3 regions of the Paraneptunicella aestuarii genome follow, and region 2 is predicted to be linked to each of the others. Evidence: predicted binding sites of a transcription regulator. Region 2 holds the regulator's gene; each other region holds the start of a gene.

Region 1 (5,129 bases), 2.3 Mb from region 2:
GTTGTACCAACATTAGCACCGATTACCGCAGCAGCGCCTAACTCAAGAGGCACAGTTCCGGCATTAACCAACGTCAAAATCATTGCCATTGAAGCACTGGATGATTGCATTACAGCTGTCATAACAATACCGAGGCCAATAAACATCATGACGTGATACGTATCGAATGTTCCAGCATCCACAAAGGCAAAGCTTCCCTGATGATCGGCTAATGCGCTTTGCAGTAAATCCAAACCAACAAACAGCAAACCAAATCCGGCTAATGCACTGCCAACCGCTTTTAAACGGGCTCCCTGAGAGAGAATATGCAAGAAAGCACCAATACCCACTAACGGAAGCGCGAAGATCTCGACTTTTACCTTGAATCCGATCAGGGCAACGATCCAGCCTGTCATTGTTGTGCCAACATTACTGCCAAATACCACCCAGGCCGATTGCCCCATAGTAAGCAGTCCAGCATTGGCAAAACCAATGGTAGCCACAGTAACCACGCTGGAAGATTGAACGAGAGAAGTTAAGGTAAAGCCAGAAATAAAACCTCGGGTTTTGGTATTGGTTCCAGCATATAAATAATGTTCCAGCTTCTCTCCTGCCGATTGTTTTAAACCATCAGTAAGATGCAGCATTCCCAACAAGAACAAGCCTATTCCACCCAGCAATGTGCCAATCGCAATGATCAATTCAGGTTACCTTTTATTATTTTCTTTTATTGAATTACTTATGATTCGTTAACTTGCCCGTTAGGCTCCGTCGTCATATTTTCTTGCAGTTCAGCTTTCTCGGCAACCAAATTTCCAACAACGATAATGGCTCCAAACGTCGCAGACGATCGAATACTGACAAAAAGTCATGATGCCAATAAGAAGTATGGCAGTTAAATCCAGTTCAATACCAAAAACAGACGCTAAACACACCGTTGTTACTGACTAATACAAAGCATTTCACTCATGTTAACAGCAGTATACAACGATATAAGAAAGCGAATTATCTTGTTTTGTGGAAGATCAAATACAAAGGAATCAGTAAGTTAGGGGCTAATGGGAAGTAGATAATAAAAAACCGCTCCTTTACCTAAAATGGAGCGGCTTAATGTAATTACAAAAACCTACAGTCTAAATACCTGTTCCAAACTATCAGTCACCTGTAGAGAATTAGGAGCAAACCCTCAGCCGCAGGGAAGCGGCTGAGGAGCCTACATGGAAGTATCCACGGCGAGTTTGCGATAAATCTCTATGGGTGACTGACAATTAAACACTGCTATTTAGAGTTAGCAAATGTAAGGTTTCGCTTTTCCAGAGAAAAATTTACATAGTAACAAACTCTTCCGCAGAGGTTGGGTGAATGGCCACACAAGCATCAAAATCAGCTTTGGTCGCGCCCATTTTAATGGCGACGGCGAAGCCTTGCAGGATTTCATCCATACCCAAACCTATACCATGCAAACCAACCACTTTTTCGTCAGCGCCGGCACAAATCAACTTCATACGTGTTTCTTGACGATGACGAGTCACCGCGGTGTACATCGCACCAAAGCTGCTGTTGTAGACCTTAATATTATCTTCGCCATATTGCTCTTTGGCTTGTTTTTCAGTTAAGCCAATCGTACCAATGGCAGGGTGACTAAACATGACGGTCGGAACCAATGAATAATCCATTTTCGCTTCTGGCTTACCACCAAACAAACGTTCAGACAGCAAACGACCCGCTTTCACTGCGACAGGCGTTAGCTCAATCTTGCCGTTAACATCGCCTAGTGCATAAATATTCTTGGCGGTGGTATTTTCAAATTCGTCGGTTTTGATAAAGCCGCGTTCGTTCAACTCAACATCAGTATTTTCCAAGCCAATATTTTGTACGGCAGGAGAACGACCAATCGCCCAAATCACTTCATCGACAACCAAAGATTCGCCATTGGTAAAAGAAAGTGTCAAGCTTCCGTCAGCATTCTTCTCTATCTTTTCAGAAGTGCAGTGAGGATGCAGAGTCGGGCCGTGTTGTGTCATAAATTCCACCAATGTAGAACTCAGCATTTCGTCAAAATTACGTAACGGACGATCATGACGGATCACCAAGTGGGTTTCCGTACCTAGAGAATGTAATACGCCAGCCAATTCAACAGCGATATAACCCCCACCAATAACCGCAACGCGTTTTGGCTGCTCTTGCAAGGCAAAGAAACCGTCGGAATCGATACCTAAATCAGCGCCGGGAATATCCGGGAAGTTGGGTCTACCACCTGTTGCAATCAGGATATGATCAGCTGTGTATTCTTGACCATTTACCGACACCGTGTTGTTGTTCACAAACTTGGCGTAACCTTCAATACGAGTGATGCCATTCTTTGCCAATACTCTGTCGTAAGAGCCATGAATACGATCAATATAAGCTTCGCGACTATCAACCAAAGTTTTCCAATCAAAATTGTTCAGCGTGACATCAAAGCCATAGTCTTGTGCGTACAACTTGATTGCCTCAGCAACCTGAGCCCCAAACCACATGGCTTTTTTCGGTACACATCCAACATTGACGCAGGTTCCACCAACCACTTTACCTTCTATCAGAGCAACCTTTGCTCCGCGCATTGCGGCACGATTTGCCGAAGCAATACCACCACTTCCCGCACCTATACAAATATAATCAAAATCAGCCATTGCTATCTCATTCTTGGTTTGCCTGTGCATAACTTCGGATTTTTCACCGAGAAATGCAAATTGGTTTTTTATATGGGGTTGATTAACTTTATTGAAAGATACCAGAAAGAGGCAATCTCACACCGGCAACGGGTAATTATTTGCCTCATTATTCTCTTCTACATTCACTTTTTTGATCTATAACAAAAGAAACCGCCGCCATCATTTGAAAAAGGTCAATTCATGAACAAGACTGTATCGAGCAGGTAACACATCACATTGCAATTCACGCACTGATAACCGTTATCACAGAGGAGATGAACATGAGTTTTTTACCTAACCTTTTTCACAGCAGCAAAAACCACTCCCCCAGTTCACTACGTAACCAAATTGACAAGGTGTTTGAAAATTTCTTTACCGACTGGCCAGAGGTTAACCCTTACGATGAGCGTTCGACGAACTTTTTGAAGCCGGCTGTTGATGTAGCAGAAACCAATGAGCACTTTGAGATTAAAGCCGAATTACCAGACATGAAAAAAGAAGACATTCATCTGGAAATGCACGGCAATACGCTAGTGTTACACGGTGAAAAGAAATTCGAAAAAGAAGAGAAAAAAGACAAAGGCTATCATTTGATTGAACGTACTTACGGTTCATTCCGTCGCGTTATTCCATTGCCTTTTGAAATTGCAAATGAAGAATCAATACATGCCACTTATAAAGACGGCTTATTGACAGTAATGATTGCAAAGCCCAAAGAATCAATTGAGAAACAACGAAAAATTGATATCAAGTAAAAGGGCAAACGCCAGTTTTAAACATTCCTTCTACGCTAATATTTGCGTTTCACGACACTCACTCCAAGGCACTTCGGTGCCTCTTTTTTTGTTCGCGATCCACCATTCCAATGGAACAAGGCATAGCCCGAAATCTCTATGCCCTCTACACATTAAGCGAATACCTAAGCGAAAAAGTTCGCGTCTTCCTTGTTTACTTCTTTACCAATAAAACGATATAAGGAAACACCACAAAACAGAAGGATAATACTTACAGCAAAGTCAAACATATTACTCACCTTTCTTGTTGTATTCTAAATAAGCCCATTTCCGGCACCCAACTCGAAGAAAGCAGTATTCATGCCAAACGTGTAAAAAATTTCCTATAAATTTACACCCATGTACTGCTGGTTACATTCCTTACGCCTCGAATATGTTCTTATCGACAAAAATAGAAATAACTTAATAATGGATAATATTTTTCTTGTTTATTATTTACAACCCCAAACAACAATTAAAGGTTAATATTTATACCGAATTAAACTAAAGTATTAGCCATCCAGAGGTCTAATGCTCACAAAACTTTTACAATCTTTTGATATCTAAGGAGCAGAATTTGCTTGAGTTTTGCCGTTTAAATCCTATAAATGGGTAAAGAAGACAAATATAAATTCAGGACATCTCAATGAGCCATACCGACCTGCCTCGTTTCTCAGAAATCAAGCCAGAACATATTGTTGAACAAGTAAAATCCCTAATCGAAAAATGCAAATCGACGATTGAAGAAAAGTTAAAACAAGATCATTTCACTTGGGAAAACCTGATTACGCCAATTGACGAAGTAGAGGATGAGCTGAATAAATATTGGTCTCCGGTGTCGCATATGAATTCAGTGGTCAATACAGACGAATTACGTGAAGCCCATGATGCCTGCTTACCTTTAATTTCTGAATTCGGTACCTGGTTAGGCCAACACAAACAGTTGTTTGACGCCTACTGCCAAATTCGTGACGACGCCAGTTTCTCCTCTCTCAATGAGGCTCAGCAAAAAGTCCTTACCGACTCCATTCGCGATTTTGAATTGTCTGGCGTAGCGTTACCTGATGATAAGAAAAAGCGCTTTGGAGAAATTCGAGCTCGCCTTTCAGAACTCGCTTCAAACTTTGGTAATAACGTGATGGATGCCACTTTAGGTTGGACAAAACTGGTAACAGACGAAGAAGATTTGGCAGGTATCCCCGAAACCGCAAAGGCAGCCGCAGCGCAGGCAGCTCGCCAAAAAGACTTGCAAGGCTGGTTGTTTACACTCGATTTCCCTAGCTACTTGCCAGTATTAACCTATGCCGACAACCAAGAGCTACGTCGCGAAATGTATACCGCCATGTCAACTAAAGCCTCCGATCAAGGCCCTAACGCTGGCAAATGGGACAATACGCCATTAATCGACGAAATTTTGGCGTTACGGGCAGAAAAAGCCAAATTACTTGGCTTTGACAGCTACGCAGCTCTGTCGCTTGCCACAAAAATGGCAGAAGCCACTGAGCAGGTAAACCACTTCTTGCACGACTTATCAGTGCGTTCATTGCCACAAGCAAAACGTGAGCTACAAGAAATTTACGATTTTGCTGCAGAGAATTTTGGTGCCACCAATTTAGAAGTTTGGGACATTCCCTATTACGCAGAGAAATTGAAGCACAAGCTTTTCAGTATTTCAGACGAAATG
Region 2 (5,129 bases):
CGTCATCTTCCATACCGTTGTAACGTGTGAATTCACGATAGGCTGTAATCGACGTGAAAGTCACGTCGCCAAAATGCCAGTTCAACTCGGCAGAAATACCCTTAACGTCACGCGCTTCGTATACGTCATCACCGCCGTCGGTTTCAACCGGGCCGAAAGGATCGCCAAGGCCGTAGCCTGTATTCATTGTGACTGCCGGACGAGAATCTTGATTTAGCTTGGAAATGTCAGCACGAATCACGGCTTCAAAATCCACATATTCAGCAAATAAACTGGCTCGAATACCCCAATCGTGTTCATTACCCAGGTCTTCTCTACCGATGGCGTCTAAATAACCATCGCGATTATTGGAAGTATATGAACCTCGGAACGACCAGTTGTCGTTAATAGGGATGTTAACCAAGCCTTCAAATTTACGTTTGTAGTAGTTACCTAAAGTCACTCGAACGTTACCTTCGTAATCAATAACGGGTGATTTGGTGATAATGTTAACTGCACCAGCAGCAGAGTTACGACCAAATAGCGTACCTTGAGGGCCTTTCAGGATTTCCACGCGCTCCACATCGTTGAAGTTCAGGTTTGACGTACCGCGACGACCGATGTATACACCGTCGATATAAACGGCTACCGCAGGGTCAAGGCCGATACCGAAGTCATTGGTGGTGATGCCACGTACTGTCCAGGTGGTTTGCGTTGCGGTCGCGTTATTTGATTCGAAACCTGAAGTGTATAAGCCTAAATCATTTAAATCTGATGCACCGATTTTACGAATGGCATCTTCCGAGAAAGCGCTGATAGCGATAGGCACTTCTTGAAGGTTTTCGGTACGTTTTTGTGCAGTAACGTTAATAATTTCGATACCGCTATATTCTTGTTTTGCAGAGTCTTGGGCAGGAGCTTGCTCCTGTGCTGACAGACCTCCGGCCAGAGAGCTTAATCCAAACAATATCGCCAGCGACAGCTTACTTGGCTTTAATGTGTGTGTGATGTTCCCGTGATTTGTCATGATGCTTCCAGTTTTTGTGTGTGAATGTAATGAAAATAAGTTGTTATCGAAGCAGCTAGATAAGTACACCGACCAGTGGAAATAATCAACCTAAAATACCGGTTTGAGCCGAAAAGAGACAAGATTATGGTATGTATGGAGAATAAAATAAGCCCTGATGTAAAAACAGGGCTTATAAAATGAATATGTAGAATTAAATGAAGTGTGACGAGAACTAGTTCAACTGCACAGGAGATTCAAAGCCTTCTGGCTTTAACGCCAAAACATCACAGTCCAGCATATCAATAACGTGCTCTGCGGTATTACCAATTAACGCCGCAGAAATACCGACACGTCCGATAGTACCGATGATCACTAATTCTGCGTCGATTTCTTTAGCGACTGCTGGAATAACATCTTCAGGCAAGCCTTCCTTAACGTGGCAGTTTTCCAAAGCAACTTGATGAGTTTGCGCGTGGGAAGTCATGCATTTATCGTGATAGGCTTTTACCGATTCGTTATAGCCTTGAGGGTCGAATTCCGGGATCTCAATGGCAATGTTTACCGGAGTTCCAGGGTAAGAATTCACCAAATGAACGTTTGCTTTCAGTATCGATGCCATATCGTGGGCTGTTTTGGTAACTCGTTTGTTCAAAGACTGATGTGCTTCGTCTTCTGTACCCACATTCACCGCAGCAAGGATCTGACCGTTTGCTGGCCAATCGTGTTCTTTAACTAACAAAACAGAAGCCGGCGCTTTTCTTAACAGGTGCCAATCTGTTGGAGTAAAAATAACTGATTTAAGTGTATCGTGCTTTTGAGTGCCTTTTACTATGAGATCGTGGCCTTGCTCCATACACTCAATAATAATGCCTTCGTAAGGGCGGTTATGCCACGCAACTTTTACATTGATGGGCACATCGGTTTGCTTCTGATGGGCATCAACAATACTGGTAAGCCAATCCACTTTGTCGTCGATCATGGCTTGTCGCATGACTTCTCTTTCGTCAACGGAAAGCATGGTCGTCATTTCATAGGAAAAGTCATAAATGGTAAGGAAGGCGGTAATGCTTCCACCTGTTTTTTCTGCCAGCTCAATCGCTCTATCCAGCGATTTTTGTTTTTGAATTGTAGGATCTATAACGGCCAGAATTTTTTGGAAGTTACCCATTTCTATCCACCTTGGTAATAAGAGAGTTACAACTAAAAGTTACATTAACATAATGGTTTAGCTTGACCATATAGGCAAGTTTTTGACTTGTTTGAGATCAAACTAACTCTTTTCAATACATTTTATTGCTGATTTTCTAATCTCACACTCGTTTTATTAGAGGAAAATAGCAGGGAGTAAAAAGCGGGATACAAAAAAGCTGCTAAAAATAGCAGCCTTTAAATGTGGCTTGATTATAAAACTTAAAATCAACGAATTATTGCAGAGTCACCGAGCAGGTATTGCGCTGTGAACCCATTCTTTCTTCCAGTTTGGGATGATTAACAATGCTGATTAATTTGCCATTTACTTCGATCAAATTTTCTTTTTGGAATCGCGTTAGCAAACGACTGATCGTTTCAACCGTTAATCCTAAATAGTTTCCGATTTCGCCACGAGTCATGGTGAGCCGGAATTCGTTAGCGGAGAAGCCACGATCATGGAAACGATTCGACAAACTCTTAATAAAGTAAGCTAAACGCTCTTCAGCAGTACGTTTGTTCAACAGCATAAACATTTCCTGATCATGATGAATTTCATTACTCATCAAGCGCATGATTTGCTGTCTTAATTTAGGAAATTCACCGGAAAGATCGTCCAGTGTCTGGTAGGGGATTTCACATACCATCGACGTTTCCAGCGCTTGAGCAAAGCTTTGGTGTTTTAACTCCAGCAAGCCATCAAACCCAATAATCTCACCCGGTAGATGAAAAGCGGTGATTTGCTCTTCACCATCTTGAGACACGGTAAATGTTTTAAATGACCCTGAACGAACGGCATACAATGCTTTTAGCCCATCACCAGCGGTGAATAGACGCTCATTTTTCTGAATAGGACGTTTACGCTGGATAATATCGTCTAGCTTGCTTAACTCTTTCGAATTGAGATTGAAAGGCAAGCATAGCTGACTGAAACTACAATTTTGACAATGAATAGAAGAACTCGGGTGACCGGCCATGCTTTGTTCCTGTGTTAGTTCAAGGGGTACTATAGAATATCTGGCAAGGATTTGGAAATACTATAAATTCCGAATAAGCAAATTAAAACTGCCATTATTTGTTTGGTTTGAGGGCGTTCCATCATTTTTGCCAGGCTTTTTCCCGATAATGCTAACAGGATTACTGAGGGTAAAGTTCCTATACCAAAGAACATCATGGTTAATGCCCCATCAAGCCATGCTTCACTCGCTAAACTCCAGGTTAACGCTGAATAAACCAATCCACAGGGGAGCCAGCCCCAAACAATGCCGTAAGGTAAGGCATAGATAGGAGATTTAAAAGGAACGAAACGTTTCCCTATGGGGCTGATATGTTTCCAAAGTTTTCCGCCCGCCTTTTCCAGATAACTGAGAATGCGCCACCAGCCGCCAATGTAAGCCGCGACAAGGATCAGAAATACGCCACTAAGAAGGTTTAACCAGACAATGCCATTTTGTATTTGATGCGAGAATATACTGCCAAAGGTTCCAGTAATTGCGCCAGCGAGTGTGTAGCTGCTGATCCTGCCGATATTATAGGTGGCGATAAAAGGCAGCTTGTTTTTCTCTTTTGGGATCGCAAAGCTCAGACCTGCGACGACACCGCCGCACATCGACACACAATGAACACTGCCAGCGAGGCCAATTAAAAAAGCGGCTATCAGATCAACGTGCATGATTGGAAGAAGAGGAAGGTTGCTGAGAGTTTTCTTCGCTGACAGAGCCCTCATGTACAGACGGTTCCTCTTTCTCTGCTTGGCTATGATGATTATTTACTGAGGTAGGAGCTTCTTTTGATGCATGATCCTGCTTAATGTCCTCATCAAATAATATGTTGTATCCCTGCCTATCAAGATCATTAAACTGATCGCTCTTTACTGCCCAAAAGAAAACCACAATGGCGATGGCTACAATGAGAATCGCTAATGGAATTAATACGTAAATAATACTCATACTGTTTCTCTGGGCGTTTCTTTTGTTTCTGACATGAGTGGATTGTTGTCAGAACTCTGTACATTAGCAATGTCGGGAATATTAACAGAAAGAAGTCGGGTAGAGTTATAGACAACAATGATAGAACTCAGTGACATGCCGATGACGGCCATCCAGGGCGTTAAAAAACCGATCATGGCGAGGGGTAATACCGATGTGTTGTAACCCAATGCCCAGAGAATATTGGTGCGGATAGTATTGCGCGTTTTTTGAGCGATACGAAATAACGCGATTAATTTGCTAATGTTGCCGCCCAGCATAATGACATCCGCTGCATTTTTGGCGAGATCCGAAGCGCCTGATGCGGCTACGGAAATATCTGCCTGTGCTAAAACAGGGCCATCATTAATGCCGTCGCCTACCATTAACACGCGTTTGCCTTGAGCTTGTAATGACTTGATATAATCCAGCTTGTCTTCAGGGCGACATTCTGCTTTCCATTCTGCGATATTCAATTCTTCGGCAATGTTGGCTACGTTTGCTCTGTTGTCACCACTTAATATCACTGGTTGTAAATGACGAATGGTATCAATAAAGGCGAGGACTCCTTCGCTTAATTTATCTCGCAGTTCAAAGCTGGCAATCAGTTTACCTTCGCATTCAAGAAAGACGTTGGCTTCTTTGTGTGTATGAGGCTGTTCCAGGGTAGAGGAGTTAAAAATATAGTTTGCAGAGCCAATCTTATAGTGTTTACCTGCAATAACCCCTTCAACACCTTTACCTACGTGGTTTTTACTCTGTTCGACTTTTTCTATGTTCTGTGCCGTAAAGGCTTTGGCGATAGGGTGTTCGGAGCAGGCTTCCAAACTGGTCGCAATACTTAACACCAGATCGTCATTTAAATCGCTGTAATTTTTCCAATGGAACAGGCTGAATTTGCCTTCGGTTAATGTGCCGGTTTTATCAAAAACAACCGTGTCGATTTGATTAAGGTTTTCCAGAAAATCGGCAGATTTCAGGATCAA
Region 3 (5,129 bases), 2.3 Mb from region 2:
ATGGTTCTTATTTAAACCGTAGTAATGGTGTGCCTGGTGCTGCGAAAATGGTGGCCTTGACCGACACAGCCGTTGCTTTTATTGCCGGTTTGATGATTTTACCTGCGGTGTTTTCTTTTAACCCTGATACCAATACTGCTGATTTAAGTGATTCTTCGGTCAGTATGATCTTCTCATTCTTGCCCAAGATTTTTCTGGCACTTCAGTCTTCTATTGGCTATACCGGCGCAAGCGTTGTGGCTTCTGTGTTTTTCTTGTTGGTGTTCTTCGCGGCGATTACATCTTTGGTTTCCATTTTGGAAGTACCCAATGCCGCCTTGATGGACGAGCGTAATTTAGATCGTAAGACTTCATTGTTGGTACTGGGCGTTGCCATGCTAACCCTGTCGATTGTTTCCATTACTTCCTTTGGCATGATGGACTTTTTCACCAGCTTCGTTAGCTATGCGGGTCAGAGTAAGTCATTTTTTGATGTGCTGGTGGATGTGTTCTACGACACCATTTTGCCATTCAATGGCTTCCTGATTTGTATCTTTGTTATCTATCGTTGGAAGCGGGCGAACTTTAATGCAGAGCTGGATCACGGTGAACCAAGCTACAAAGGCAGTTTTTATGAAAAGTACGTTGATTTCTCGGTCGGTACTTTTATCCCCGCGATTTTATTGTTGATCTTCATTAACACTGTTGCCATTAAGTTTTTTGGCACGGGTTTAATTGGATAACATTCAAATAGTTAGAGACTACTTACTGGTTAAGTTAAACGTTAAGTGGTCTCTAACTCTAATTTTCATCAAATCATATCGTAAGGACTGGGATAATCCAGCGTGATCCCCAGCTTCTTAATGGTGTTTTTAGCCTCAATTAATTTGCCAGAAATTGAATCCGAACCCTCTGGTAAAAACTCTGGTTTCGGCAGATTAAATCTTGCCGCAGCCCATTGATAATACTCTTTTCGCGTCGGATGTTCTGTCGAGCATAGGTGCAATGTTTGCCCCCATATATCGTTATCAATAATTGCTGATATTGCTTTTATCACATCGTTTCGATGTACCAGATTAACAACCTGGTTCGGGTGAGGAATATCCAGTTTTCCTGAAAGACTTTTGGCTGGATGGCGCTCCCCACCTACTAAACCGGCTAATCGTAGAATGGTCGCCTTGGCTAATCGCTGTCTAATATAATTTTCTATCTCGACATGGGCTTTTCCCGAGGGAGTGCCTGGAGCCGTGCTGGTGGTTTCTGTAATGGTTCCTTGTAAGTCGCCATAAACAGAAGTTGTGCTAATAAACAATAAATGAGTTGTGCCCAGTATAACGAGTTCATCGATCAGTTTAATCATATTGGCGACGAAGGTTTCAGGTTCCAGGTTTCGTCGTCCTGGTGCGATATTGATGATGGCAAGGTGATGCTCATTTTGAACTTTATTAACCAAGGAAGACTGAACCGAGTTGCCTAATTCAAATTGGCTGGCTTGCCAGCCTTGTTGACTCAAGGTTTGTACTTTTTCGTTGCTGCGCGCAGACAGGCAAATTGACATGCCAGAATCGCGCAAATGTTCTGCGAGAGCTTGGCCTAACCACCCTGCGCCTATAATAGTTACCGAATTAATCAATGGATCCTCTTCAATTGCAATTAATGTGGGTTTTCACGCTTCCAGATTAGACAAATATTGATCTAACCCACTATATTTATCCCAGTATTACGGCATAATAGCCGTCCTTTTGACTAATAGGATACGCAATATGGGCGATTGGGGTTCTGCATTTTTATTCGGCCTAATGCTAGTGGCATTCGTTTTGGGATTAAGCAGCATTATTATGAGCTTTTTTCAACCGGTTAGTGATAGTGCCATTAAACACCGTATCGAGTACGGATTTTTTGGCGTATCTGGGTTAATCGTTACTGCATTGATGCTTTACGCGATTAGCTAATTAGGCTTTAACTCAACCATCAGGTTGAATGCCAACGAGATTTGGCGACTGGGCGGTGATTAAGCCGCTATGCAGAAAAATATAGAAAATATAAAAAAAAACGGCTGATAGAGATATCAGCCGTTTTTACTTTTTCGAACCAGATTATTTAGATGATGTAAACGGGGGTGTCTGCAATGATACTTCCCTGTCTAACCTCCGCCTTATAGCTTACCAATCCACATTGAAAGCGTCCTTTGCAACACATCAATCTAGTTCACGTGATAAGTGTCTATGCCCAGCATTTTATATAGGTAGCAAACACCTGTTGCACACGAAACCCATAGTAGAGAACCAAGTACCAGTAGCGCGATGTTCACCATATCGGGTAAAACCTGCTCAACAGCCAAGGCAAAAAATAAACAAGCAATAATAGAACGAACAGCAGTATCCATTACACCAACATTATCTCGATCAATCATGTAGATTCTCCTACAATTTACTTGCGTTCAGTATGGCAAATCCCGGTTTGATTAAAATTGATACGGATCAACAAAACCGTTAGCCATATTTTTTCTTAAACGCAATCTTTGAAAAAGAAGAACAAAAAGTAAGTGTAGTTTATTTTCTGGCAGTCGCAGTTTGGAAAGCCTATATTTGATCCAAGCGGTCACCTAAACAGAGGAAAAGCTGAGCGTGGCAGATTCTGATGCGGGATTATTCCCCAATATCATGTTAATTGACGACGAAGAACTCACCCAAACCTTGATAGCGCATATGCTCAAGGAAATTCACTGTGGCGATATCATGGTGTTTGGCGGGTCAGAAAGAGCATTACAAAAATTGCAAAAAAACCAGGGTTACTTCGATCTGGTCATCAGTGATTGGGAAATGCCGGGCATGAATGGCCTGGACTTTTTGCGTGCATTCCGTCAGTTCGACAAAACCACCCCAGTTTTAATGGTGACCGGGAACACTTCTCGGGAATTAGTGGTCGAGGCGATTAAAGCGGGTGTGAATGATTTTCTGGGTAAGCCTTTTACGGCAAAAGACTTACTGGCAAAAGTGAAGAAACTGGTTAAACAAAAAGCTGCTGCTGATTTATCAAAAGGCTTTGATGAATAGTCTAGCTTATAGCAATCAAGAACAATTCCGCACTAGGCACAGCTAAAATAATCATTACAATCTGATGCTTGATACTGAATCATTAAAAAGGGCATCCCATCATGGATTTTTCTCAAACTATTTCCCGCGATAACACCTATTCTCTCAAGTGGCTTAAATATCAGGGACAAGACATACTGCCGATGTGGGTTGCTGATACCGAATTTAGCTGTGCGCAGCCCATTCTGGATGCTCTGCATAAACGTGTCGGTCACGGCATTTTGGGTTACACCCATCCGAGCCAATATGCTCCCGCCAATGAAGCCGTAAAACACTGGTTGAAAAAGCAATACAACTGGGACATTGAGCTGGAATGGATCGTTTGGACACCGGGCGTTGTACCTGCCTTTAATCTGGCATGCCGCGCTTTTTGTGAACCGGGCGACAAGGTTATGGTGCAAAGCCCTAATTACCCGCCCATGTTAGCCGCACCAGCGATCAATAAAATGGAACGTGTTGATATCGACACCGTTGAAGTGGATGGTCGTTGGACATTGGACTTCGCGCAATTAGAAAAAGAAGCGCAGGATCCGAAAGTGAAAATGTTCATCCTGTGTAACCCGATGAACCCGGTCGGCTCAGTGCTTACCGAAGCGGAGCTTAAGGAAGTGGCGCGTATTTGTCAGGAAAACGACATCTTCCTGTGCTCCGACGAAATCCACTGCGATCTGGTCTTGGATCAACAAGCCAAGCATATTCCTGCGGGTACTTTAGCTGGTGTTGAAAGCCAAACCATTACCCTGATGGCAGCCAGCAAAACCTTTAATATTGCAGGTTTAGGCACGTCATTTGCGATTATTCCCGACGCCAAACTGCGCTTTCAATATAATCATGCCGGAATGGGGTTATTGCCTTGGGCGAACATTATGGGCTTGGTGGCAACGGAAGCCGCCTTTACCGAATGCGATCATTGGCACAAAGTCTTGTTAGATTATTTGCGTGGCAACCGCGATTACCTGTATCAGGAAATCAATGCCATTGAAGGATTACGTATGTTGCTACCGCAAGCGACTTATCTGGCTTGGGTTGATGCTTCTGGTTTAAATGTGCCACTTCCGCAGAAGTACTTTGAAGACAAAGGCGTAGGCCCTTCACCGGGCGCAGACTTTGGCAATAAGCAGTTTATTCGCTTGAATTATGGTTGCCCGAGATCGCATTTGGAACATGCTATTCAGCGTATAAAAGCTTAATTGACAATCTATTCTGCATAAAAGTGTTAGGTTATTAGTCACCTTTGGATAGTTTTAAGCAGACCCTCAGCCTGACTTTCAATTTTGTTGACGCGGCTGTGGAGCCTCCACGGATGGAATTTCGGCGAGTCTGCGTAAACTATCCCAATGTGTTAAGCAACGGCACTGCTATTTGTTAACATTAATTTAATGCTAAAGACTGTTGGCTATCAAACTCCCATTCTACGAGCGATAGTTGACGTTTGACCGCGCAGCGTCTCAAGTTTTTGGCTGGAAACCACCTGCCCACCGTTTTTATGTAACCTCGCTGCATCTCCTCGGCTATTAGTGTGAACCAAACTGCCTCCGCCATGCCCTTGGAAACTCGCTTCATGATGAAAATAGCCTTCTCTTGGCGTGTGATGTCCACCATGGTGAGCTCGTAATTCTCGGTATTGAGTTCTAGTGAGACCTGTTCCTTGCGCTCTTAAATCTCGATGAAAAGCTACCTGCTGATCTTTGGTTTTAAAAAACGCATGGGTGGTGTGTTTGCGGATATCCTGAACTTTTGGCCCACTGTCATGCTCTTGACGTAACCTGCCTGAACCATGATCTGTGCGGAAATACATAGTGGGCTGACGTGTTCCTTCCTGCGTCGCAAAACGCAAATTCTCAGAACGATAAACCTGTTGCGGAGTATAGGGCATAACGCCTCCAATGCTTTGAATTCAAGAGAAAATCAGAAGCAATATTAGTGTTGAGTGAGTCAAAAAAGCATTGCAGCAAAATGGTTAAAATTCAAGCGAATACTAAAAGTTAGCTTTGGACTATTTTGCCTAATCATTTGGTTTGGCATTTTTGGTATGTATTTCCTTACTTTAAGGAA

Evidence for each region. Region 2 encodes FNR, which switches genes on or off when oxygen is low (the NO sensors DNR and NnrR bind a similar motif). Its sites were predicted from a motif close to TTGATCTAGATCAA; they were not measured.
Region 1: KIH87_RS18900 (Hsp20/alpha crystallin family protein) is a predicted target of FNR. The motif match lies at 2,824-2,837, and genes of this name have one in related genera.
Region 3: KIH87_RS18785 (YgaP family membrane protein) is a predicted target of FNR. The motif match lies at 2,450-2,463, and genes of this name have one in related genera.

What each region holds. Positions count from the first base shown of each region.
Region 1 covers NZ_CP074570.1:4,809,439-4,814,567, forward strand. Annotated here, with positions in the region: gene KIH87_RS18890 (Na/Pi cotransporter family protein) at 1-680, opposite strand, end outside; gene gorA (glutathione-disulfide reductase) at 1,305-2,651, opposite strand; gene KIH87_RS18900 (Hsp20/alpha crystallin family protein) at 2,954-3,427, shown strand; gene prlC (oligopeptidase A) at 4,092-5,129, shown strand, end outside.
Region 2 covers NZ_CP074570.1:2,480,640-2,485,768, reverse strand. Annotated here, with positions in the region: gene KIH87_RS10140 (TonB-dependent receptor) at 1-1,006, opposite strand, end outside; gene uspE (universal stress protein UspE) at 1,221-2,156, opposite strand; gene fnr (fumarate/nitrate reduction transcriptional regulator Fnr) at 2,413-3,153, opposite strand; gene KIH87_RS10125 (sulfite exporter TauE/SafE family protein) at 3,183-3,848, opposite strand; gene ccoS (cbb3-type cytochrome oxidase assembly protein CcoS) at 3,838-4,125, opposite strand; gene KIH87_RS10115 (heavy metal translocating P-type ATPase) at 4,122-5,129, opposite strand, start outside.
Region 3 covers NZ_CP074570.1:4,782,843-4,787,971, reverse strand. Annotated here, with positions in the region: gene KIH87_RS18800 (sodium-dependent transporter) at 1-722, shown strand, start outside; gene KIH87_RS18795 (NAD-dependent epimerase/dehydratase family protein) at 791-1,612, opposite strand; gene KIH87_RS18790 (hypothetical protein) at 1,743-1,931, shown strand; gene KIH87_RS18785 (YgaP family membrane protein) at 2,183-2,392, opposite strand; gene KIH87_RS18780 (response regulator) at 2,607-3,035, shown strand; gene KIH87_RS18775 (MalY/PatB family protein) at 3,137-4,264, shown strand; gene KIH87_RS18770 (hypothetical protein) at 4,474-4,950, opposite strand.